DNA from 4 places in the Pseudomonas sp. EA_35y_Pfl2_R5 genome. Region 2 is predicted to be linked to each of the others. Evidence: riboswitches for the same ligand, from Rfam matches in the RefSeq annotation. Region 2 holds a riboswitch; each other region holds the start of a gene.
The links. A riboswitch is a leader RNA that binds a small molecule or an ion and turns the genes downstream of it on or off. The one in region 2 is predicted to bind cobalamin.

Region 1: it holds a riboswitch for cobalamin, as region 2 does, so the genes downstream of both, AACX99_RS18230 (energy-coupling factor ABC transporter permease) here and cobG (precorrin-3B synthase) in region 2, are expected to answer to the same signal.
Region 3: it holds a riboswitch for cobalamin, as region 2 does, so the genes downstream of both, cobO (cob(I)yrinic acid a,c-diamide adenosyltransferase) here and cobG (precorrin-3B synthase) in region 2, are expected to answer to the same signal.
Region 4: it holds a riboswitch for cobalamin, as region 2 does, so the genes downstream of both, AACX99_RS15530 (TonB-dependent receptor domain-containing protein) here and cobG (precorrin-3B synthase) in region 2, are expected to answer to the same signal.

What each region holds. Positions count from the first base shown of each region.
Region 1 covers NZ_CAXAOW010000013.1:53,471-59,390, forward strand. The annotation lists gene amn (AMP nucleosidase) at 1-1,242, opposite strand, end outside; gene AACX99_RS18220 (DUF3703 domain-containing protein) at 1,326-1,652, opposite strand; gene AACX99_RS18225 (hypothetical protein) at 1,761-2,501, shown strand; gene AACX99_RS18230 (energy-coupling factor ABC transporter permease) at 2,506-3,186, opposite strand; cobalamin riboswitch at 3,242-3,449, opposite strand; gene AACX99_RS18235 (PaaI family thioesterase) at 3,482-3,937, opposite strand; gene AACX99_RS18240 (acyl-CoA dehydrogenase family protein) at 3,947-5,599, opposite strand; gene AACX99_RS18245 (TetR/AcrR family transcriptional regulator) at 5,596-5,920, opposite strand, start outside.
Region 2 covers NZ_CAXAOW010000001.1:574,425-580,344, forward strand. The annotation lists gene AACX99_RS02590 (cobalt-precorrin-6A reductase) at 1-459, opposite strand, end outside; gene cbiE (precorrin-6y C5,15-methyltransferase (decarboxylating) subunit CbiE) at 456-1,658, opposite strand; cobalamin riboswitch at 1,717-1,904, shown strand; gene cobG (precorrin-3B synthase) at 2,001-3,344, shown strand; gene AACX99_RS02605 (precorrin-8X methylmutase) at 3,337-3,963, shown strand; gene AACX99_RS02610 (precorrin-2 C(20)-methyltransferase) at 3,960-4,712, shown strand; gene cobJ (precorrin-3B C(17)-methyltransferase) at 4,849-5,920, shown strand, end outside.
Region 3 covers NZ_CAXAOW010000003.1:79,239-85,158, reverse strand. The annotation lists gene bluB (5,6-dimethylbenzimidazole synthase) at 1-47, opposite strand, end outside; gene AACX99_RS07610 (cobyrinate a,c-diamide synthase) at 44-1,357, opposite strand; gene cobO (cob(I)yrinic acid a,c-diamide adenosyltransferase) at 1,357-1,968, opposite strand; cobalamin riboswitch at 2,079-2,301, opposite strand; gene AACX99_RS07600 (methyl-accepting chemotaxis protein) at 2,799-3,524, shown strand; gene AACX99_RS07595 (response regulator) at 3,557-3,922, shown strand; gene AACX99_RS07590 (STAS domain-containing protein) at 3,924-4,232, shown strand; gene AACX99_RS07585 (chemotaxis protein CheA) at 4,245-5,920, shown strand, end outside.
Region 4 covers NZ_CAXAOW010000009.1:41,245-47,164, forward strand. The annotation lists gene AACX99_RS15510 (retropepsin-like aspartic protease family protein) at 1-427, shown strand, start outside; gene ribA (GTP cyclohydrolase II) at 550-1,170, shown strand; gene AACX99_RS15520 (MFS transporter) at 1,167-1,580, shown strand; gene AACX99_RS15525 (cobalamin-binding protein) at 1,580-2,377, shown strand; gene AACX99_RS15530 (TonB-dependent receptor domain-containing protein) at 2,431-4,323, opposite strand; cobalamin riboswitch at 4,424-4,636, opposite strand; gene dxs (1-deoxy-D-xylulose-5-phosphate synthase) at 4,703-5,920, opposite strand, start outside.

The DNA of each region.
Region 1 (5,920 bases), on a different contig from region 2:
GCCGCTTTCCATGTCCACCGCCACGGCGCGCGAGAGGTTGATCAGCGGCCGCTCCTGAGCCCAGCGCAGCTCCCAGTTACGGTCGTCATAGGTCAGCACAGTGCCGGTGCGCAGGCGTTTTTTCAGCTCATCGCCCTGCTCACCAGTGACCTGCCGGGCAGCTTCCTGCAACGCCTGCTGCACTTCGGCCAGGGCCGGCAGCGGGATATTCGGCGGCAATACGCGATCGAGAATGCCGTCGCGACGCATATAGGCGTGAGCCAGCACGTAATCGCCAATGGTTTGCGATTGGCGCAGGCCGCCGCAGTGGCCGATCATCAGCCAGCAGTGCGGGCGCAATACGGCCAGGTGGTCGGTGATGTTCTTCGCGTTGGACGGGCCGACGCCAATATTGACCAGGGTAATCCCATCACCCTCGTTTTCACCTTGCAGGTGATAAGCCGGCATCTGGTAGCGGTGCCAGACCACCGTCTCGATGATTGCCTGCATCTCGCCTTCGGCCATGCCACGCTCGATCACCACATTGCCCGGCAGCACCATGCGGGTGAAGCGCGACTCACCGACCAGCATATCCAGACCGTGGCGGATAAATTGATCGACGTAACGGTGATAGTTGGTCAGCAGAATCCACGGCTGCACATGTCGCCAGTCGCTGCCGGTGTAATGCACCAGTCGACGCAGGGAGAAATCCACCCGAGCCGCATCGAACAGCGCCAGCGGCAGCGGGTCGGTATTTTCCCAGTCGTACAAGCCATCAGCCGTGCCGTCAGTGGCAGCAGACAGGTCGGTGCTGGGAAACACCCGCGCCAACTCGGCAGCGGTGACCCCGGAGCCAGCCAGCTCATCGCCCTGCTCGACCACGTACGGATAAGGAATATTCTGCTGGCTGACGCCCACTTCCACGCGTACGGTGAAATCCCCCATCAACGGGCGCAGCTGCTCGAGCAGGTACTTACGAAACGCCGCCGGGTGGGTGACGGTGACGCTGTAGGTACCCGGCACCTGTACCTTGGCATAAGCGCGCACGCTGGCCGCCACCTCGCCCTGGCCCTGGTAGATCAGGCGCAACTCGGGGTAGCGAAACTGACACTGTTGGGCGACATCCGGCTTGATGCGCTCTTTCAGGTAGCGCTTGAGCGCCTGACTCAAGCCCGTGGTCGCCTGCAGGTGCAGGGCGGCCAGACGATCCACCGCTTCTTCAGCGGTTTTGGCGACAATAAAGTCATCGGAACAAGGGTTCACAAGGCACCTTCCTGGCTGATCTCAATGGCTCTATCTTGCCCTGATCCGCCGCGCTTGCGATAGCGCGACGTTACCCGCGCAAGCTACTTGAGCAGCGTTTGCAGATCCTCGGGCACAGCCTGTGGGGTCAGCGGGCCGACGCGCCGGGTGCCCGGATTACCCAGGGGAAACAGCCCCAGCAACGACCCCAGGCTACCGGGAATGCGCAGCAGTTGTGCCAAGCCCTCGGCCCAATCGCGCTGCCGCCAGGCCCAGGCGAGCACCCACAGGTGGCTGCGCAGGTGTTCGCTGAAATAGCGCTGACCGAGAATATGCGCCCGTTCCAGATGGCGCAGCTCGGCAGCAGGATCAGTGCCGCGCAGGGCGCGGGCCAGTTGGTATTCCTGCCAGAAGGCTTGTTCGCGGGTCATGGCAACACTCCTATTTTTCAGCTGCGTCGCAGTCTGCAAGTGCGGGGCGGCCCCCAGGTCAAGCATCCGTTGCTAATCTTCTGTTAGCCAATTGCCTAAGGAACACTCATGCCGCGCGCGCTGCTCACCCTTGTGCTCTGCCTGTTACCCAGTTTTCTGCTGGCCGATAGCCTGGACGGCCATTACCTGACCACATTGGATGGCCAGCCAGCCGAAATGCACCTGCGCAGCCAGGGCCAGCAGGTCACGGGGGAGTATGTGGAAGGTGGCAGGTTGCGCCTGCAGATCAGCGGCAGCTTTGACGGCCAGTTGCTCAGCGCGCAGATCAGCGAAGCGCAATCCGGGCAGCTGATTGCCAATATGAATGCCACCTACGCCAATGGCGTGCTCAACACCCATATCGCCGCGCGTAATCCGACTACCGGGGCAACCCTGGAGCGCAAGGCGCTGTTCCACCGACAGAATTTGAGTGCAGTAGCCGCTCAAGCAAGCAGCCCAAGCAGCAGCGCCACCCGCGACCCGGCACTGATCGGCACCTGGGTACACGAGAAGATCATTAACAGCGGCGGCGCCAATTTCGCCTCTATGACCACGCAGATGATTCTACACATGCAGGGCGACGGCAGCGTTTCACAATGGACACGTAGCGTGGCAGGTGGCGCCGACTGGAACTACGACAGCCCTGGCGAACTGCAATACAGCGGCCGCTGGCAGAGTAATAACGGCCTGCTGGAAGTGCAGATGCAGGGCCGCAGCGACTATCAGCCTGCCGCCTACTATCGCTTCAGTGACCAGTACCTGGTCACTGAGAGCAATACCGGTAAGCTGATCTGGCAGCGTCGCCAGTAATCAATCAGGCCGGTTGGTGCAGACGCGAGTTGAACAACGGCCCACGGCTATAAGTCGACAGCGCCTTGGCAGCGGCCAGCACACCCAGATCGACCAGCGGCTCGATCAGGATCACGCTCATATAGGCCAGGCCAAAACTGCCCACGGCCTCCAGGTTATCGCCGGAGAAGCCGTTGCCATAGAACGCCCAGAAGCCGACCCAGGCGACGATGCCGCCCTGATAGGCAGTCGACAGCGCCAGCGCCTGCTTGTAGGAGAGGTCCACATAGGCAGTACCCGGCACGATAATGCGCTTGGCCAGCACACTGATAGCCCACAGCGGCACCAGCAGCGTGGTGACGTTCATACCGTACTGCGGCAGGTCGAACTGAGCGAACAGCAGCCCCTGCAGTAGCAGACCGAGCGCCAGACCAACAGCCGTAGCACCGGCGCCGAACAGCAACAGCAGGGTCGAACCGAGGATCAGATGCACCTCGGAAACCCCGACCGCATGGTGCGGAAAGACCTCGAAGAAGCAGAACACCAGGGCAGTGGTCAGCACGCTGCGTAACGCCAGAGCGGCAGCGCCACCGTTGCTGCGTACGCTGTCGAGGGCAAGCTTGGCCGTGAGGCCAAAGGCACCTGCGGCGGTTGCATAACTAAGGAAGAGTTTGGCGCCAGTAACGACTTCGGGTTCGATGTGCATAGAGATTCCTGTACCGCGCCCACCGCGCGATGATCTGGATTGAGGGGATGGGCATAAGCGCCCGGCTTCGATGGCAGGTCTCCTGGCTCACGGTTTGACACTTCGCCCGCCTTCCCGGCCTTGCGGTCAGTGGCATATGGGCGCTATTCACCGTTTACAGTTGCGGGGGCAGCCATGGCTTCGGCACCGGTCGCGGTGCTTTCCATGTTCCCTTTTCATCCAGTCGCTTAACACGAGCTGGAACCATCGGCGGCCACCTTACCCGGCGGCAGAGAGAAATGACAGACCCGGCATTTTATGGCGCAGGCGCGCCAACAGACGGAAGAGAGCCTGACGCCGTATGACGCAAGCAGGTGAATACGGCACTGGCGTTGGCGCACAGCTGCCCCTGAGCATCATGCAAAGTGGCTTGCGCAGATACCTGTCGCCCCTCGCGCTGCTGCACGCAAGCTTCGGTATGGAGCGGCAAGGCCGCCAGCCCCATCGGGCGCAGGTAATTCACTTGCAGGCTGGCGGTCACGTAGACCTCCTCGGCACTGGCCTGCGAGTACACCGCCAACCCCAGCGCCGCATCGAACAGCGTGGCGGTATAGCCGCCATGCACACCGCCAAGCGGATTGAAGTGCACGGCCGGCGGCTGACTGCTGAAGCTCGCCACCCCAGCTGCGGCCTGCAGCTGGGAGATACCATAATCCGCACCGATATCACCGGCCAGCCAGGCCTGTAACTGTTCAAAGAGAGTGGCGTGCATATTCAGGCCTCAGATCAGGTGCGGCGTACTGCGCGCCACCAGCGCTTCGACATCCACGCCACGCGGCAAGGTACCGTAAACCCGACCGCCCTGCCCGCCCAGACGGCTGACGATAAAGGCATCGGACACCGGCGCATTACCGGCTTCCAGCAGCAGCTTGGCCTGCAGCGCCAGCGCCACATCTTCGGTGAGCTGACGGGCGCGGTATTGGATATCGGCGGTGTCGCGAAAATCCGCCTGCAGTTGCGTGATATGCGCTTTCAGCCACGCATCGCCATGGCCGTCGCCCAGTTCGGTAAACAGCGCATCAAGCACGCCCGGCTCCTTGGACAAGGCGCGCAGCACGTCTAGGCACTGCACGTTGCCCGAGCCTTCCCAGGTCGAGTTGACCGGCGCTTCGCGGTACAGCCTTGGCAGGATGGTGTCCTCGACATAACCGGCACCGCCCATGCATTCGGCGGCCTCGTTGATCATCGCCGGCGCGCGTTTGCAGATCCAATACTTGCCCACGGCGGTGACCAGGCGGGCGAACTTGTCTTCCTGCTCGTCATGGGCGTTATCCAGCGCCTTGCCCATGCGCATGGTCAGCGCCAAGGCCGCCTCGCTTTCCAGGGCAAGATCGGCCAACACGTTCTGCATCAGCGGCTGTTCGCTCAGTGCGCGCCCGCCAACCTGGCGATGGGCGCAGTGATGCGCGGCCTGAGTCAGGGCCTGACGCATCAGGGCGCTGGAGCCGATCATGCAATCGAAGCGGGTCAACGCGACCATCTCGATAATGGTCGGCACGCCACGGCCCTCTTCGCCAACCATCCAGGCCAGGGCGCCGCGGAACTCCACCTCGCTGGAGGCGTTCGACCAGTTGCCCAGCTTGTTCTTCAGGCGCTGGATATAGAACTCGTTGCGCATGCCGTCCGGGCGGTGGCGCGGCAGCAGAAAGCAGGTCAGGCCCTTGGTGGTGTACGCCAGGGTCAGGAAGGCATCGCACATCGGCGCCGAGCAGAACCACTTGTGGCCGACCAACTCGTAGACCTGGCCCGGGCCGCCAAGGCCGACTGGATAAGCGCGGGTGGTGTTGGCGCGCACATCGGTGCCGCCCTGCTTCTCGGTCATGGCCATGCCGATGGTCGCGCCGGTTTTCTGCTCGATCGGCAGGTTGCGCGGGTCGTATTGAGTCGAGAGGATTTTCGGTAGCCACTTCTCGGCCACATCGGCCTGCAGCTTGAGCGCCGGCACGCTGGCGAAGGTCATGGTCAGCGGGCAACCGCTACCGGCCTCGGCCTGGCTGTGCAGGTAACTCATGGCGGCGCGCGCCACCTGGGCGCCCGCGCGCGGATCGGTCCAGGGCATGGACGGCAGGCCGTGTTCAATGGCCGCACTCATCAGTTGGTGATAAGCCGGGTGAAACTCCACCAGATCGGCACGGTGACCGTAGCGGTCATGGCTCTTGAACACCGGTTTGTTTTCGTTGGCGAGAAAGCCTGCGGCCATCAGCTCGCCGCCCGCCAGGCCGCCATATACATCCAGGCGCTGCTCGGCCCAGCCGCCGCCGAAACGCTTGGTCCACTCCTGCAGCGGCAGGTCAACGCGGTACAGGTTGGCGCCATCCAGCGGCGGCACCTGGTTGAACACTTCATGGGTTTCGGCGTGTTGGCTGGCATTCATGGCTGAGGCTCCTCTTCAGGAAATTTGGCGCCCACGGCGCGCAGGCAAAAGGTGACCAAGGCCTGGCTGACTTCAGCCAGGCTGGGGGCGGGGTATCCGGCTTCACGGGCGGCACGCGCAGGCGGCGACAACGGCCCGACCAGGGCTTCGGCAATGGCGCCGACCAGGCAGGCTGCGACCAGGTTGATCTGCTGCACATGGAACACGCCTTGGTCGACGCCCTCCTGCAGCAATTCGACGAACAGATCGGCATAGGCTTCGCGGTAGAACAGGCGCTGCTCGTCGACTTCCGGATCGACCGGCTCGGCGATCAGGGCGAAG
Region 2 (5,920 bases):
TAGGCAACGCACCGTCCAGTGTTGATGAGGGGGGATTTCATGCAGATGCTCCAGCGGTTCGCGGCCTAGGGTAAACAGCGGACGACGAAAGTCTTGCAGCGCAGCCACCAGTTCGTTCCAGTCACCCACTTCGCGCCAGTCATCTCCGGCGCCAGCCTGCCAGCCGGGGCGGCGCAGCGCCCAGCAGGCAACTCCGCTCAGCTCGGCGGCGCGGGCGGCATTGGTGCTGATCTGTGCGGCATAGGGGTGGGTCAGATCGAGCAGCAGTTCGACGCCCTGTTCGCGGATAAACGTCGCCAGCCCTTCGGCTCCGCCAAAGCCGCCGACGCGCACCTGACAGGGCAAGTCATCCGGCACCCGGCCCAACCCGGCCAGACTGTAGATCGCTTCAGGGCTTAAACGCCGCGCCAGGCGCAGCGCCTCGGTAGTGCCGCCCAATAGCAGAATTCGCGGGCTCACGGCTTGCACACCTCCAGCAGGGTGATCGGCAAGGCGCTGCGCCAGGTGTCGAAACCGCCCAGCGGCTGCGCCTGGGCCACGCTGATACGGATCAACTCGCCGCCCACCTGCTCGCGCCAGGCCACCAACGCCGCTTCGCTTTGCAGAGTGACGGCATTGGCCACCAGCCGACCGCCCGGCTTAAGGCTGGCCCAGCACTGCTCCAACACGCCGGGGATGGTCACCCCACCGCCGATAAAGATCGCATCTGGCGCGGCCAAGCCGGCCAAGGCCTCGGGCGCACGGCCGGCGACCAATTGCAGGCCGGGCACGCCGAGGGCATCGCGGTTGTGTTGGATATGCGCCTGACGGCCGGCATCGGCCTCGACCGCAAGCGCCCGGCAGCTGGAGTGTGTGCGCATCCATTCGATACCGATGGAACCGCAACCCGCTCCGACATCCCAAAGCAGCTCGCCGGGTTGCGGCGCCAGGCGCGCCAGGGTGATGGCGCGCACGTCGCGCTTGGTCAGCTGGCCGTCGTGCTGATAGGTGTCGTCCGACAAACCCGGCGTGAGCGGCAGCAAGCGCGCGTCGGCATCTGCAACGCAGTCGACCGCCAGCAGATTAAGGTCAGCCACCCGTGGCAGCGACCAGTCACTGGCCAAGCCGTCGATGCGCCGCTCACTGGCGCCGCCCAAATGCTCCAGCACGGTCAACCGGCTGAGGCCAAAACCACGCGCGCGCAGCAACTCGGCCACCGCCGCCGGGCTATCACCGTCATTGCTCAACAGCAGCAGCCGCGCACCGGGGAAAATCTGCGCCTGCAGCGCCGCCAACGGCCGCGCCACCAGCGACAGCACCGTCACCTCCTGCAACGGCCAGCCCATACGGGCGGCGGCCAGGGACACCGAAGACGGTGCGGAAAACACCCGCAACTCTTCCGCTGGCAGCTGCCGCGCCAGGCTCGCACCAACCCCGTAGAACAGCGGATCACCACTGGCCAGCACACACAGCGGCGTACCGCGCCGCGCCAGTACGGGTTCCAGGCTGAATGGGCTCGGCCACAGCTCGTGCTGCCCTGGCAGATCGCTGGGCAACAGCGCCAGCTGTCGTGGGCTGCCGACAATCCACTGCGCCTCGCCCAGCGCCCGACGCGCCGCCTCACCCAGACCGGCGTAACCGTCTTCACCAATGCCCACCAGGGTTAACCAGGCCGTCATACCCACTCCTCTGCGCCCGCCCGACGAGCAAGGGTGTCTGCGCGTCAAACAAAGCGGGCATAATAGCGCCTTCGTCGGTGCCCGCCGCCATTGTGCATAGGGCCTAAGAGGGAACACGGTTAAACCGTGGCTGCCCCCGCAACTGTAAACAGCGAGTCTGCCGCAACTGCGCCACTGGGTAACCGGGAAGGCCGCGGCAGATGATGACCTGTCAGCCAGGAGACCTGCCGACGACGCTAGTCGCGAGTGCCAACATCGGGCGGGGTGTACCGATGCCATGAAATCCCCTGTGGGCGGATTTCGCTGGTTCGGTCGCCGCGTCTTTGTTGCTGGTGACCCTTTTTGCGCGACCGTCCAACCTCCGCCGACCTGCCCGACCCACGTCCTAGCGCGTGTCCCGGCCTGCTGCGTATCGTTCCGGCGCTGGACGGCGGCATCTGCCGGGTCAAACTGGCCGGCGGCGTGCTTAACAGCCAACAGGCACGCGCCATCGCCGAGGCGGCCGAGCGCTGCGCCAACGGTTTGCTGGAGCTGACCAACCGCAGCAATCTGCAGATTCGTGGCGTATTGGCTGGCCAGCAGGCCGAGCTGATCGAGCGCCTGCTGGCCGCCGGCCTGGGCCCAAGCAACCCGGCCGCCGACGATGTGCGCAACCTGCTGCTCAGCCCCGCCGCCGGCCTCGACCCGCACGCCCTGCTCGACACCCGCCCACTGGCCGCCGCGCTGCTCGCCCTGCTGCAAACCACCCCGGCGCTGCATGGGCTGTCGGCCAAGTTCGCCTTGCAGCTGGACGGCGGCGAAGCCCTGGCGATGCTCGAACACCCCCACGATATCTGGCTTAGCGCCCTGCCCGGATCGCCGGCCCGATTGACGTTTGGCCTGGCGGGTTGCCCCAGTGATCCGCCGCTGGGCATGGTCAACGTTGAGCAGGCCGTGCCGTTGGTAGAACAGCTGCTCAGGCTGTTCCTCGATCTGGCTGGCAACGAACACAGCCGGATGCGCCAGCTGCTAAGCGTGATTCCCGCCCACCAACTGCTGCAACAGCTGCAAACGCGCCTGCCCTTTACCGTGCAAGCGGCCCCGGCTGATTGGCAACGCAAACCAGTCAGCCCACGCGCGCCGATGGGCATTTATCCACAGCAGCAGGCCGGCCTGTACATGGTCGCCGCCGCCTCGCGGCTGGGGCGGATCGACGCCGCACAACTCAAAACCCTGGCCGAGCTGGCTGAGCACTGTGGCGATACCAGCCTGCGCCTGACGCCCTGGCAGGGCCTGTTGCTACCGAATATCCCCAAGCCATCGGCAGACAAACTGCTGCACGCACTGGCCGAACTCGGCCTGCTCACCGATGCGCAGGAGCCGTTAAGCAATCTGATCGCCTGTACCGGCTCAGCCGCATGCAGCAAAGGCCTGAGCGACAGCAAGGCCGATGCCCTGCAGCTCGCCAAGCGCCTGCGCACCAGCAGCGCACGGCCGCAGGTGCATCTAAGCGCCTGCCCGCGCTCCTGCGCCGCCGCCCATACCGCGCCCTTTACCTTGCTGGCCAGCAGCGCTGGCCACTACCAACTCTATCAACGCACGCCCGAGGCGGCCGGTTTCGGTCAGCTGCAGGCCAGCGCCATGACTATCGACGAGGCCGGCGACTGGTTCGCCGCCCACTGCGCAACAGGAAACAGCGATGCTTGAGTACATCCGCGACGGCCAGGAAATCTACCGTCAGTCCTTCGCCACCATCCGCGCCGAGGCTGACCTGTCAGCGATCCCGGCCGATCTGGAAAAGCTCGCCGTGCGTATCATCCACGCCTGCGGCATGGTCGATGTGGTGCAGGACCTGCGCTTCTCCCCCGGCGCAGGTGCCGCTGGCCGCGCGGCCCTGGCCAAGGGTGCGGCGATTCTCTGCGATGCGCGGATGGTCGCCGAAGGCATCACCCGCCCGCGCCTGGCCGCGAATAACCCGGTGATCTGCACCCTGCATAACGACGGCGTGATCGAGCAGGCCCGCGAACTGGGCAATACCCGTTCGGCAGTCGCATTGGAACATTGGCGCGAGCACCTGGAAGACAGCGTGGTGGTGATCGGCAACGCGCCCACCGCGCTGTTCTATCTGCTGGAAATGCTCGACGCCGGCGCGCCAAAACCGGCGCTGATTATCGGCATGCCAGTGGGCTTTATCGGCGCAGCCGAATCCAAAGACGCCCTCGCCGCCGACAGCCGTGGCGTGCCTTATGTAATCGTCCGTGGTCGGCGTGGCGGCAGCGCCATGGCGGTGGCGGCGGTCAACGCCCTGGCCACGGAGGTGGAGTGATGAGCACACAAAAAGGCCGCCTGCTCGGCCTCGGCGTCGGTCCCGGCGACCCCGAGCTGGTTACCCTCAAGGCCTTGCGCCTGCTGCAATCGGCCGCTGTGGTCGGCTACTTTGTGGCCAAGGCCAAAGCCAACAAGGGCCAGGGCGGTAACGCCTTCGGCATTATCGAGCAGCACCTGACCGACACCCAGCAGCGCTTGCCGCTGGTCTACCCGGTGACCACGGAAAAACTCGCCGCGCCGCTGAGCTATGAAGATGTGATCAGCGACTTCTACGACACCTGCGCGGTGCAGATCGCCGCGCGGCTCGACGCCGGTCAGGATGTAGCGGTGATCTGCGAAGGCGACCCGTTTTTCTACGGCTCCTATATGTACCTGCACGACCGTCTGGCCGGCCAGTACGAGGTGGAAGTGGTGCCCGGCGTTTGCTCCATGCTCGGCTGCGCCTCGGTGCTCGGCACCCCACTGGTGTACCGCAATCAATCTTTGAGCGTGCTCTCCGGCGTGTTGCCCGAAGACGAACTCAAGCAGCGCCTGCACAGCGCCGAAGCCGCGGTGATCATAAAGTTGGGGCGCAATTTCGAGAAAGTTCGCCGTGTGCTGCAAGAGCTGGGCATCGACCAGCGCGCCCACTACGTCGAGCGCGCGACCATGGGCAACCAGCGCATCGTGCCGCTGGATGAAGTGGAGCCGATGTCCTCGCCGTACTTCTCGATGATCGTGATCCCCGGCGAGAAATGGCGCGGTTAACCGGGGCTTAACGACCCATAGGGTGGATGACGCTTCACCCATCCACCAACGCCGAGATGGTGGATGAAAAAAGCGTCATCCACCCTACCCATTGATCGCGGCCAAGGCCGCTCCTACGCCAACCACGGAACACCTTATGACCGCTGCTCCCGCCATCATTATCCTCGGCCCCTCCGCCCTGCCCTGCGCTCGGCGCATCCAGGCGCTTTATTCACAGGCGCAAATCCACGGCCTGAGCGGTCGAGTGGCGGATGTCGATCGGCTTTATGACGACTTCGGCGACACCCTGCGCACGCTCTATCGCGCCGGTACGCCGCTGATTGTGTTGTGCGCCGTCGGCATCGTGATTCGTAGCCTGGCCGCCGTGCTCGGCGAGAAAGACCACGAGCCACCGGTGCTGGCCGTGGCCGAAGATGGCAGCGCCGTGGTGCCGCTGCTCGGCGGCCTCGGTGGGGTCAACCGCATGGCGCGGGAAATTGCCGCGCATTTGCAGACCAGCGCGGCGATCACCACCAGCGGCGAACTGCGCTTTGGCACCTGCCTGCTGGAGCCACCAGCCGGCTATGTACTGGCCGATCTGGAACAAGGCAAAAGCTTTGTCAGCGACCTGCTCGGCGGCCAGGCGGTGAGGATCGAGGGCGACGCACCCTGGCTGGCCCAGGCCAAACTGCCGGTGGATAACCAGGCCAACCGGGTGATCCATATCAGCCCGCTCAACCGCGCGGCCAATGCCGACGAACTGCTGATCCACCCGCAACAGGTGGCCGTGTGGATCGAACGCGCCAGCGCCGATTTACTCAGCGAACTGCAACAGGCGCTGCAAACCAGCAACCTGGCCGCGCAGAGCCTGGCCTGCCTGCTGGCCGCGCCAGAACTGATGGCCAACGCCGACCTGCACAGCGCCGCCGCACAGCTCGAACTGCCGCTGCGCTTTATCGATGACGCCACGCAACTGCCGCCGCTGCATAGCCAGCACGCCAACCTGCGTCTGCTGCTGGCCGCGGCGCCCATCGACGCCAGCCAACTCGGCCGACCCCGCGGCCGTCTGACGGTGATAGGCCTCGGCCCCGGCGCCGCCGAGTTTATGGTGCCCGCCGCACGCCAGGCGCTGGACGAAGCGCAGGACCTGCTCGGCTACGAAACCTATATCAAGATGACCGGCCCGCTGCGCCCGGAGCAGGTGCGCCACTGCACCGACAACCGCGAAG
Region 3 (5,920 bases), on a different contig from region 2:
CGGTAAACCGCCGCGCGCTCATCAGGGCTAAAGGCCTGCTCGCTCATGCCGGCGCTCCAGGGAGAAACAGCGCGGCAGCGGCAACCGGGTCGGATGGCAGATAGAAGTGGATATAGGAGGCGGTCATCCGGCCCTGGCGATAGACCGCCTCACTGGTGCGCTTGTAGTTCGGGCACTCGCCACGGGTCAGCGGTTGCAGCTCACTGCTCAGTGCCGAGTAGTGGAAGCTGTGGCCGCGCAGCAGCCCTTCCGGCAGCTCCGCTTGTTGCAAGGCCATGGCGGTCATGCGCGGTTGCAGAGTCGCCTCGCCATTTAGCAAGCCGAGCATCTGCCCGCTGGCGCCCTGTTTGTCGGTCAGTTTGTCGAGCAAATAGAGCATGCCGCCGCACTCAGCATGGATTGGCTTACCGGCAGCATGGTGCGCACGGATCGCCTCAGCCATGGCCTGGTTGGTTTCAAGTGCAGCCAGGTGCAGCTCCGGGTAGCCGCCAGGCAGGTACAGGCTGTCGATATCGGGCAGTTGCTGATCGCTGAGCGGCGAAAAGAACCTCAACTCAGCGCCCAGTTCGTTCAACAGATCGAGGTTGGCCTGGTAGAGAAAGGCAAAGGCGCTGTCGCGCGCCACGCCAATGCGCACGCCCTTAAGCAAAGGCGCGGGCCTGGCCTGTTCAGGCGCGGCGAAACTGACGGGGGGCGGCAGCCTGGTATCGGCGCTGGCGGCCAGGGCATCGGCGGCGGCGTCCAGGCGTGCATCCAGGTCAGCCAGTTCGCCTGCCTGTACCAGCCCCAGATGACGGCTCGGCAAGCCGACTTCGGCGCTGCGCGGCAAGGCGCCGTACCAGTGAATCGAGGCCGGCAGCGCATCGCGTAGGATCTCGCCATGCCGCACACTGCCGACCCGGTTGCCGAGCACCCCGGAGAATGGCAGATCAGACTGAAAAGTCGCCAGGCCATGGGCCATGGCACCGAAGGTCTGCGCCATGGCAGAGCCGTCGATAACCGCTAGCACTGGTACGGCGAAGTGTCGCGCCAGATCAGCCGCCGACGGCGTGCCATCGAACAGGCCCATCACCCCTTCGATCAGGATCAGATCGGCATCGCCCGCCGCTTGCCACAGCAAGCGACGGCTCTCGGCCTCACCGACCATCCACAGGTCAAGCTGATACACCGGTGCGCCGCTAGCGCGGGCGAGAATCATCGGGTCGAGGAAGTCCGGGCCGCACTTGAACACCCGCACGCGCTTACCCTGGCGCGCGTGCAAACGTGCCAGGGCAGCGGTCACAGTGGTCTTGCCTTGGCCGGAGGCCGGTGCGGCGATCAATAGCGCGGGGCATTGGCGGGCAGCCGAGTGGCTCATTAAAATTCCACTCCCTTCTGCGCCTTAACCCCGGCCTTGAAGGCGTGCTTGACCAAACTCATCTCGGTCACGGTATCCGCTGCCTCGATCATCCCTGGCAGCGCGCCGCGACCAGTTACCACCACATGCTGCAGCAGCGGCCGCGCTTCAATATCGGCGAGCACCGCATCGAGCTCCAGATAACCGTATTTCAGGGCGATATTCAGCTCGTCGAGCACCACCAGGCCAATGGCCGAGTCATTCAGCAGTTGCGCCGCTACCGCCCAGGCTTCGCGCGCCTTATCGATATCGCGTTGGCGATCCTGGGTCTCCCAGGTAAAGCCCTCGCCCATTACGTGATAACTGACTTCATCGGGAAAACGGCGAAAGAAGGCTTCTTCGCCGGTGCTGGCCGCGCCCTTGATAAATTGCACCACGCCAACCTTGAGGCCGTGCCCCAGGGCGCGGGCGACCATGCCGAAGGCGCTGCTGCTCTTGCCCTTGCCATTGCCGCTGTGCACCAGCAGCAGGCCGTATTCGTCCTGGGCTTGGGCAATCTTTTCATCGATCAGGGCTTTCTTGCGGGCCATGCGCGCCTTGTGCCGGGCGTCACGCTCAATCGATTCAGTCATCGCACTGCTCCACCGCCACAGGGCGATCTGGCTGGAAAAAGCATGCGGGGATAGGGAAAGCGCGGGTTCACGCACAGCGCAAACCACACGCCAGCCATCGCCCTCCGCGATGCCGTGGACTGCAACAGGCCGGTCTCCGGGCTTGTGAGCGAACCGTCAAGGCTCTCGACCGCGCCTTCCCATGCATACAGCACAGTGGCACTTGCGGCGATTGACTCACTTACCGTTGCGGGGGCAGCGTCGGAATGACTGGCGTAAACGCACAACGCACCGACTTCCCAGTTTCACCCCCACACGCACAGCGTTGGGGGCACCTGTTACAAGGCGCGAAGGGTAGAGAGTTCGGGTTTGGGCGTCAAACGCCGATTGTTCGGGCCTTCAGATGGAAACCCCTAGGCCGTGTAGGGGTTTCCCCTATATTCCGTTGCCACGGCGAACTCCTATCTTTCCCAGCATTCGAACTCGTGGGAAAGCTCGCCGTGTTGACCTATTGCACTCTCTGGTTGGGAATCGTCATCTGTCTGGCCGGGCTTGGCTTCGGCCTGCCGTGGGTGAGTGGCGTCGGCGCCCTGCTCACGGCAATCGCCGCGCTGTTCCTGCGGCCGCAAACCGTCGCCGTCGCGCCGCCAATCGAGGTTGTCGAGGCGCCGTCGTCACCAGATTGCGAACCTCTGCTGAGCGCCGTTCTGCCGGCCTGGAACCAGAACCTGGGACAGGTCAGGCAATTGCTGACCCTCAACGTCGGCCAGTTGTTCGAGCGCTTCGCCAGCCTTGGCCAGCACCTGGAGCAGACCCTGAGCCGTTCTGACAGCGCAACCGGCAACGCCGGCATGACCGACAGCCTGCGGCAGGCGCAGCGGCGTCTCGACGAAGTCACCACCGCCTTCCACGCCGCCAGCGTGCACAAGAATGAACTGCTCGCCACCATCAGCCACCTCAACAGCTACGCCAGCGAGTTGCAGGCGATGTCCAAACACGTTCAGGACATCGCCAGCCAGACCAACCTGCTGGCGCTCAATGCCGCCATCGAGGCAGCCCGTGCGGGCGAATATGGCCGCGGTTTCTCGGTGGTCGCCGACGAGGTGCGCAAGCTTTCCAGCCTGTCCGCGGAAACCGGTCAGCGCATGGTGGAAAAGGTCGGCGAGATCAACAAGGCGATCCGCTCCACGGTGAGCGCCGCTGAGGAGCTTTCCAGCAGCGAGGAAAGCAACCTGCGCTACCTCGACCAGGTCTCGGGCGACATCATCAAGGGTCTCAGCCACAGCCTCGAAGCACTCGCCGACACCTCCCGCGAACTGCAACAGGACGCCCGCTCCACCCAGAGCACCCTGCAGGAAATCATCGTCAGCCTGCAGTTCCAGGACCGCTCCGATCAGATGCTCGACCATCTTCAGCTCGATCTCGAACGCCTGCAACGCGCCATCGAACAGCAGGACCCGATCATCGCCAAGCCGCAGCAATGGCTTGACGAATTACGCCGCCAATTCACCACCGACGAAGAACGCGGCGTCAAGAAGGCTGGCCGTGCCAGCCAAACCGAAGTCACCTTTTTCTGACGCTTTTCTCTTCGTAAGCCGGAGCCTGTGCCATGGCAAAAACCATTCTGATCGTCGATGACTCCCTCTCCATGCGCCAACTGGTCAAGATGACCCTGACCGGCGCAGGCCACCAGGTTATCGAGGCGGTCGACGGGCGCGACGCCCTGACCAAGCTCAATGGGCAAAAGATCAATCTGATCATCAGCGACGTGAACATGCCCAACCTGGACGGCATCGGCCTGGTCAAGGAGGTCAAAACCCGTAATGAGTACCGCTTCACACCAATCGTGATGCTCACCACTGAGAGCGAACAGGGCAAGAAGGCCGAGGGGCAAGCGGCCGGCGCCAAAGCCTGGATTGTCAAACCCTTCCAGCCGCAGCAGCTACTCGCGGCCGTCGACAAGCTGGCCAGCTGATATGTACCAGCTGACCACTCACGACACGGCCGCCTACAGCCTCAGCGGCAGTCTGACCATCTACGAAGCCCGCGACGCTCACCAGGCGTTGCTGGCGGCTGTCGCCGAACCTGCACCCGGGGTCTGGACGCTCGATATTCAGGCGCTGGAAGAGCTCGACAGCGCTGGCGTGCAATTGCTGCTGGCCCTGGACAAACACCTGCGCCAATACAGCGCCGAGCTGCAGCTGCTGCAGCCCGGTCCCGAGTTGCGTGACCTGCTCGACCTGTTGCGTCTGCAGGTCCTGTACCGCGCCTCCCCCTCAGTCTGACAGGACCACGCGATGCTCAATGGAGAACAATGGAGCCAGCTGCTGCTGGGCTTCATCGAGGAAGCCCGCGACCTGACCAAACAGGCCGAGGAGTACCTGTTACAACTGGATCAGCAACCCGAGGATCAGGAAGCGATCAACGGCTTGTTCCGCGCTATGCACACGCTCAAAGGCTCGGCGGGGCTGTTTTCCCTGACGCCACTGGTGAGCTTCACCCACCACCTGGAAAACCTGTTGATGGCAGTGCGCGACGGCCAGCGCAGCCTGACCCCTGAGCTGATCTCGGTAATGCTGCGCTGCCTGGACGAAATCGCCTCGATGGTCGAGCTGATTGATGCGGACAGCGGTGAGCTGCCGGTCGACACCAGCCACCAGAGCGAGCTGCTCGAAGCGCTCAACGAGCATGGCGGCGGAACCATCGCACCGGCGCTGATCGATATTATCGAAGAAGATTGCAGCAATCGCGGCCGTATCGCGCGCTGCGCCGACTGTAACGCCCCAGGCGTCTGGCATATTTCGTTGCGCTTCGACAACCAGTTATTGCGCAACGGTTTCGACCCTGCGGGCTTTATCCGCTACCTGCAACAGCTGGGAGAGATCCTCAATCTGCAGGTGATCGACGACACCTTGCCAACGCTCGACGAGCTCGATCCAGAGCAGTGCTATTTGGGCTTCGAAATCGACCTGTGCAGCGAGGCAAGCAAGGCGGAAATCGAGGACGTATTCGCCTTTATTCGCGATTTCTGCACCCTGCGTATCCTGCCGCCCAACAGCGCACTCGACGATTACCTGCAACTGATCCACGAGCTGCCAGAGACCGACGCACGAATCGGCAGCATCCTGGTTGCCAGCGGTCTGCTGACCGAACACGAGCTGCAACAAGGGCTGGCGGTACAGGCCGAAGCCAATGAGCTGAAGCCGGCCCTCGGCGCCGTTCTGGTCGAGGAAGGCCTGGTGGCGCCGCAGGCAGTCAATGCGGCACTGGCCAAGCAACAATCCTCACGCGAGCGCAAGGCCCAGGAAAACACCCAGATCCGCGTCGCCGCGCACAAACTCGACGAGTTGATCAACCTGGTCGGCGAGCTGGTGATCAGCGCCGCCGGCGCCCAGCTGCATGCGCAGACCCAGGGCAACAGCCAGTGCATCGAAAGCGCGCAGACGGTCAACCAGCACGTCGAGCAGATTCGCGAAGCGGCGCTGAAGCTGCGCATGATCGAAATCGGCGACACCTTCAACCGCTTCCACCGCGTCGTTCGCGATGTCAGCCAGCAGTTGAACAAGGACATCCGCCTGGAAATACGCGGCGCCGACACTGAGCTGGACAAGTCGGTGATCGACAAGCTAGCCGATCCGCTGACGCACCTAGTGCGTAACGCCATCGACCACGGTATCGAGTCTGCCGAACAGCGCCTGGCCGCAGGCAAGCCTGCCGAAGGCCATCTGCGCCTGAACGCCTTTCACGAGTCGGGGATGATCGTCATCGAAGTTGCCGACGACGGCCACGGCCTGAATACCGAGCGCATCCGCGAAAAGGCCGTTTCCCGCGGGCTGATCGATGCGCAGGCCAACCTGGCCGAACATGACATCCACATGCTGATCTTCGCCGCCGGCTTTTCCACGGCCGAAGCCGTCTCCGACCTGTCCGGCCGCGGCGTCGGCCTGGACGTGGTGCGCAGCGCCATCGACGC
Region 4 (5,920 bases), on a different contig from region 2:
GCGCAGTTACAGCCTCAGCCGCGAGTACAGCAACGGCTTTGCCGAAGCGCAGAAGAAGCAACTCAGCATAGCCAAAGGCATTGGCGGCCATTACTGGGTAGCAGGCTCGGTCAATGGTCAGTCCATCCAGTTTTTGGTGGATACCGGTGCGACTTCGGTGGCCCTGAATGACGAACATGCGCGCCGCCTGGGTATTGATTACCGGGTGATTGGCTCGCCCTTGCAAGTCAGCACTGCCAGCGGTACTGCGCGCGGTTGGCGCGTGACGCTGGACCGGGTCAAGATCGGTGAACTGGAAGTGCTGGGTGTCGAGGCCGTAGTGCTGGAAGGCAGTTCGCCACGTGAAGCCTTGCTTGGCATGAGCTTTCTTAGCCGCGTTGGCTGGAAGGTCGAGCAGGATATGCTGGTGCTGGAGTCCAAGTACTAGGGGCCCTGGCAACCTCGCGTTGGCTCGATCCTTATCATCAGTAATTCAGGCTAAGCGGCTACCGGGGCCTGCTGTTACAATGCCGGCTGATTTCCCCTGCCCATTTTCTTTAGGAGCATCCGGTGTCCGTTGTATTTGTCGCCGCCTCCCAGCTGCCTACGCCCTTCGGCGTATTCACCATGCATGGCTTCCTTGAAGAGGCCACTGGCAAGGAACATGTAGCCCTGACCTTTGGTGATGTGGCCGATGACGCGCCTGTGCTGGGCCGTTTGCATTCCGAATGCCTGACCGGCGATGCGCTGTTCAGCTTGCGTTGTGATTGCGGTTTTCAGCTTGAAGCGGCGCTACGTGCGATTGCCAATGAAGGCCGTGGCGTCCTGCTCTATCTGCGTCAGGAAGGCCGTGGCATTGGTCTGCTGAACAAGATCCGCGCCTACGAGCTGCAGGATGGCGGTGCCGATACCGTGGAAGCCAATGAACGCCTGGGCTTCGGGGCTGATCAGCGTGACTACGCGATCTGCCTGCCGATGCTCGATCACCTGGGTATCCGCCAGCTCAAACTGATGACCAACAACCCGCGCAAGGTCAAGGCGTTGGGCGATATGGGTATTAATGTGGCGACCCGCGTGCCGCTGCAGATCGACCACAACCCGCACAACAAAAAATACCTGGCGACCAAGGCCGGCAAGCTCGGGCATATGCTCGGCAGCCTGCACCAGGGCGAGGTTGAGGAAAGCCTGTGACGCGCGGCGAAGTGCGCCAGCGGCTGGCGCTGGAGTGGTGGCGGCAACTGGCCGTGACCCTCGCACCGCTATTTTTGCTCAACCTGCTGTATGGCTCGGGCCAACCAGGCCTGCTGACCATGCCACTGTTTATCGGCGGGTTGGCCTCAATGTTTGTCAGCCTGCCGCTGTTCAGTGGCTACAAACGCGCGTTGATCGCCACAGAAAAAGCCTTGGGTACCGCCGATGAGCATGACGCCTGGATTGAGCTGGCGCGGGTACGCCGTCTGGGCTTTCTCGGTGCGGCCCTGCCGGCCTGGATTGCCGCCATTGCAGTGTTCGCGGGCTTGGAAGCGATTCCGCTGATCCTGCTGGCGATTTCCAGCATCGTAATGCTCTACCTCTACCGCATTCCTCGCCAACTCGGCTGATGCGTCCTCTCATTCTCGGTGTGCTGTTGTCGCTGGCTTTGCCGGCGGCGGCGGTTGAGCGAGTGGTCACGCTGGCCCCGTCGCTGACCGAAATCATGCTGGAGCTGAGGGCGGGCGATCTGCTGGTCGGCGTGCTGGATGGTGGTGAGCGCCCTGCAGCGCTGGCGCAGCTACCTTCGGTTGGAAAGTATGGTCAGCTGGAGCTGGAAAGCCTGCTCGAACTGCAGCCCGATCTGGTGCTGCTCTGGCCCGACAGCATCAGCAGCGCGCAACGCCAGCAGCTGCAACGTATGGGGATTCCCCTGCTGATCGTCGAGCCGCGCAAGCTGGCTGACCTAGCAGAAAACTTCGTCGACATCGGCACGCGTATCGGCCGCGCCGAGCAGGGTCAGCAACTGCAGCAGCAATTCAATCGCGGCCTGGCTGCGTTGCGTCAGCGCTTTCAGCGTGTACAGCCGTTGCGTCTGTTCTATCAGGTCTGGGATACGCCGTTGTACACCATCGGCGGGCAGCAGATTATCAGCGACGCCCTGCGTGTCTGCGGCGCCGAGAATATCTTTGCCGAGCTCACCTTGCCTGCGCCGCAGGTCAGTGTGGAAGCGGTGCTGCAAGCGAACCCTGAGGTGATTCTGGCCGGCGTGCAAGGGCAGCTGGACGCCTGGCGTATCTGGCCGGGCGTGGCGGCGGTTCAGCGTAAGCAGCTATGGCTAGTGCCGGATGCCGGACTGGAACGGCCGAGCTTTCAGATGCTGGCAGCCACCGAGCGGCTGTGTCAGGCCCTGAGCCGCGCACACTAAAAAGCCCCGCGTTCTGCGGGGCTCAGTCGATTGCCTGGTTGACGGTTAGCGCCTCAGAGCTGAGGCGCCCAGGTCACGGCAAACAGCGCGGTGCGGCCTTCGTTGTTGTAGCCGAAGCGGCCGTTGCTGGTGCTGTAAGTCGCCTCGGCATAATCCTTATCGAAGAGGTTGTTCAGTTTCAGGTCGAAGGCCACTTCCTGGCTGGCTTGCCATTTGCCGCGCAGGTTGAGCAGGCCGTATCCACTGAGCTCACGGGTGTTATCGGCATCGTCATAGCGACCGCTGACCGCGCGCCAGCTGGCACCCAGCGCAAACTCGCCGAACGTACGGTCCAAATCGAGGCTCAGCGTGCGCTTGGCGCGGCGGGTGAGCGTATGGCCAGTGTCGCGATCACGTGGATCGATCAAGGCGAGTGCCAGGTTGCCCTGCCAACCGAACAGCTCCTGCTTTAGCGCTGCTTCGAAGCCGTTTATACGGGCGGTCTGTACGTTCTGTGGAATGAAGTTCTGGTCGAGAACAATCGCGTCCTGCAGGTCGATGCGGTATAGCGACAGCTCCAGTGCGCCGGTTTTGCTGTAACGGCTACGCCATTGCGCTTCGTAGCTTCTGGAGGTTTCCGGCTTTAGGTCGGGGTTGGCACTGGCGGAGCAAAAACCGCCGAAGCAGAAGTCTGGGTAGTACAGGTCGTTGAAGGTCGGTGCGCGGAAGCCTTCGCTATAGGACAGGATCAGGTCGTTGTTGTGATTGAACGGCACGGTTAGCGCGGCATTCCAGGTGTTCTCACTGCCGAATTGCTGGTTCTTGTCGTGGCGCAGACCTAGTTCGGTGGAGAAATAGTCGGCGTTGTAGCGGTGTTGGATAAAGGCCGCCTGGTTCCAGCGCGAGTCCTCAGTGAAGTCCTCGCTTCCATTTACACGATCCTCATACCAATCGGCGCCCAGCAGCACTTGGTGGCGCTCGTTGAGGGCCAGTGTGTTCACCCAGTTGACTGAGTCGCGGTAGGTATTAAAGCTGTAGAACGAGAATGCGCTGGCGTTTGGCTGATCGTTGCCGGTGTCGCGCTTGTCCTCGCTGTGGCCGATTTCCAGGCGACTATTCCAGACGTCGCTGATATTGCCATCAATGTAGCTGGAGAGGCTGCTCAGCTGGAAGTCCGTGGTGGGCAGTGAGGTGCTGAAGAGGTCTTCGAACTCGCTCTGGCCGCGCTGGTCGAGGGCGCTGAAGCCGATCTTTAAGTCGTCATTGAAACGGTGTGAGAGATTCAGACTCAGTGATTTATTGCGGTAGGCATCGTCATCGCCGTTGGCGCCGAAATTATCGCGGGTGGCGTCGATCCCTTGAGTTTCATCGAGTGCCGCGCCCAGGTTGAAGCGGGTTTGCTCGTCGCCGCCGGATACCCCGAGGCTGCGTTCGAAGGTCTGGTTGCTGCCGGCAGCAACACGCATGTAGGGCTTCAGGCCGTCGCCGCTGCCTTGGCGGGTGAAAATCTGCACGACGCCACCAATGGCATCTGAGCCATAGAGCGCCGAACGCGCGCCGCGCACGACTTCAACGCGTTCGATCTGCTCCGGGCTGAGAAACTCCAGGCTGCTGGTGCCGCTGGACGCGGCGGCAATACGTTGGCCGTCGACCAGAACCAAAGTTTGCGCGGTCGAAGTGCCGCGCACGAACAGGCCGGTTTGGCTGCCTGCTCCGCCGGTGCGGCTGACGCTGACGCCGGGTACGCGCTCAAGCAGCTCTGCCACGCTGCGCGCTTGCAGGCGTTCGATGTCCTGGCGGGTAAATACTGTAGTGGCAGCGGTTGCCTGCTGGATCGGTTCGGCATGTCGCCCGGAGGTCACAACCAGCGGCGGCAACTCCAGCGAGTCTGCGCTGTTGCTGATTTGGTCAGCATGAACAGTCAACGGCAGCAGCGCCACAGCCAGGGCAAGACGGGACAATTTCACGTAGAGAATCCTCAAAAGGTCGGAAGACTTTTGAGGAGGGCAGGGGCAAGAACGGGCGCGCTGAGGCAGCCTGAACTTGACGGTGATGCCCTCCGCAACACCAGTCACATCCAGCAAGGCCGGTCTCCGGGCTCTCGACGTGCGCCGCCTCGCCTTCCCGGGATAACCCAGTGGCGTTGAAGTGGCGTGCAGAATGGCTCTGCGGTCGATTACCGTTGCGGGGGCAGCGCCGGGATGGTTCGTCAGAACGCACCGGCTTCCCGTTTAACGCCGCTTCACTGTGGAAGGGCGCACCTTGGCGGAAGCAAAACGCCGCGCACATTAATGCGCGAGTGGATGAATTACAAGCAAGCCTGGCTCAGCTCTGGATGAGCGGTGCTCATGCAGAAAGGCTGGCGAGACGCGTGCGGATGGCGGCTTCGATACCTGCGGCATCAAGTCCGCATTCGGCGAGCATTTGCGCCGGTTTGGCGTGTTCGACGTAGTAGTCGGGCAGGCCCAGATGAAGCATTGGCTTGAGGATGCCTGCGTGGGCGAGGAACTCGCTGACTGCACTGCCGGCGCCGCCCATCACGCTGTTCTCTTCGACGGTCACCAGCAGCTCATGGCTGGCTGCCAGCTGGCGTACCAGGGCCTCATCCAGCGGTTTGACAAAGCGCATGTCTACCACCGTGGCGTCGAGTGCGTCGCCAACCTTGAGCGCTTCGCTCAGCTGCACGCCGAATACCAGCAGGGCCACCTTGCTACCCTGGCGGCGAACCATACCCTTGCCGATTTCCAGTGGTTCAAGACCTGGCTCGATGGTGGCATTCGGGCCGCTGCCGCGCGGATAACGCACCGCCGCCGGGCCATTGAACAGGTGGCCGGTGCTGAGCATGCGGCGCAGTTCGTTTTCATCGCTCGGCGTCATCACCAGCATGCCTGGGATGCAGCGCAGATAGGCGAGGTCGAAGCTGCCGGCGTGGGTCGGGCCGTCTTCGCCGACCAGGCCGGCGCGGTCGATGGCGAACAGTACGTCGAGGTGTTGCACGGCCACATCGTGGATCAGTTGGTCGTAGGCGCGTTGCAAAAAGGTCGAGTAGATGGCCACGACCGGCTTGGCACCGTCGCAGGCCATACCGGCGGCCAGGGTCACCGCGTGCTGCTCGGCGATGGCCACGTCGAAATAGCGCTCGGGATAGCGTTCACTGAACGCCACCAGATCGGAACCTTCCTTCATCGCCGGGGTGATGCCGACCAGACGCGGGTCCGTCGCGGCCATATCGCACAGCCACTGGCCAAATACGCTGGAGTATTTCGGCCCCGCGGGCGGCTTCGGCTCGGCACTGGCGGCCGGTTTGATCGGGTCCAGCTTGGTAATCGCGTGATAGCCAATCGGGTCGACTTCGGCTGGAGCAAAGCCCTTGCCCTTCTTGGTCACCACATGCAGAAACTGCGGGCCGTCGAGGTCGCGCATATTGCGCAGGGTGGCGAGCAGGGTCGGCAGATCGTGGCCGTCGATCGGGCCGATATAGTTCCAGCCCAACTCCTCGAAGAGGGTGCCGGGCACGAGCATGCCCTTGGCGTGCTCTTCGGTCTTACGGGCGATCTCCCAGGC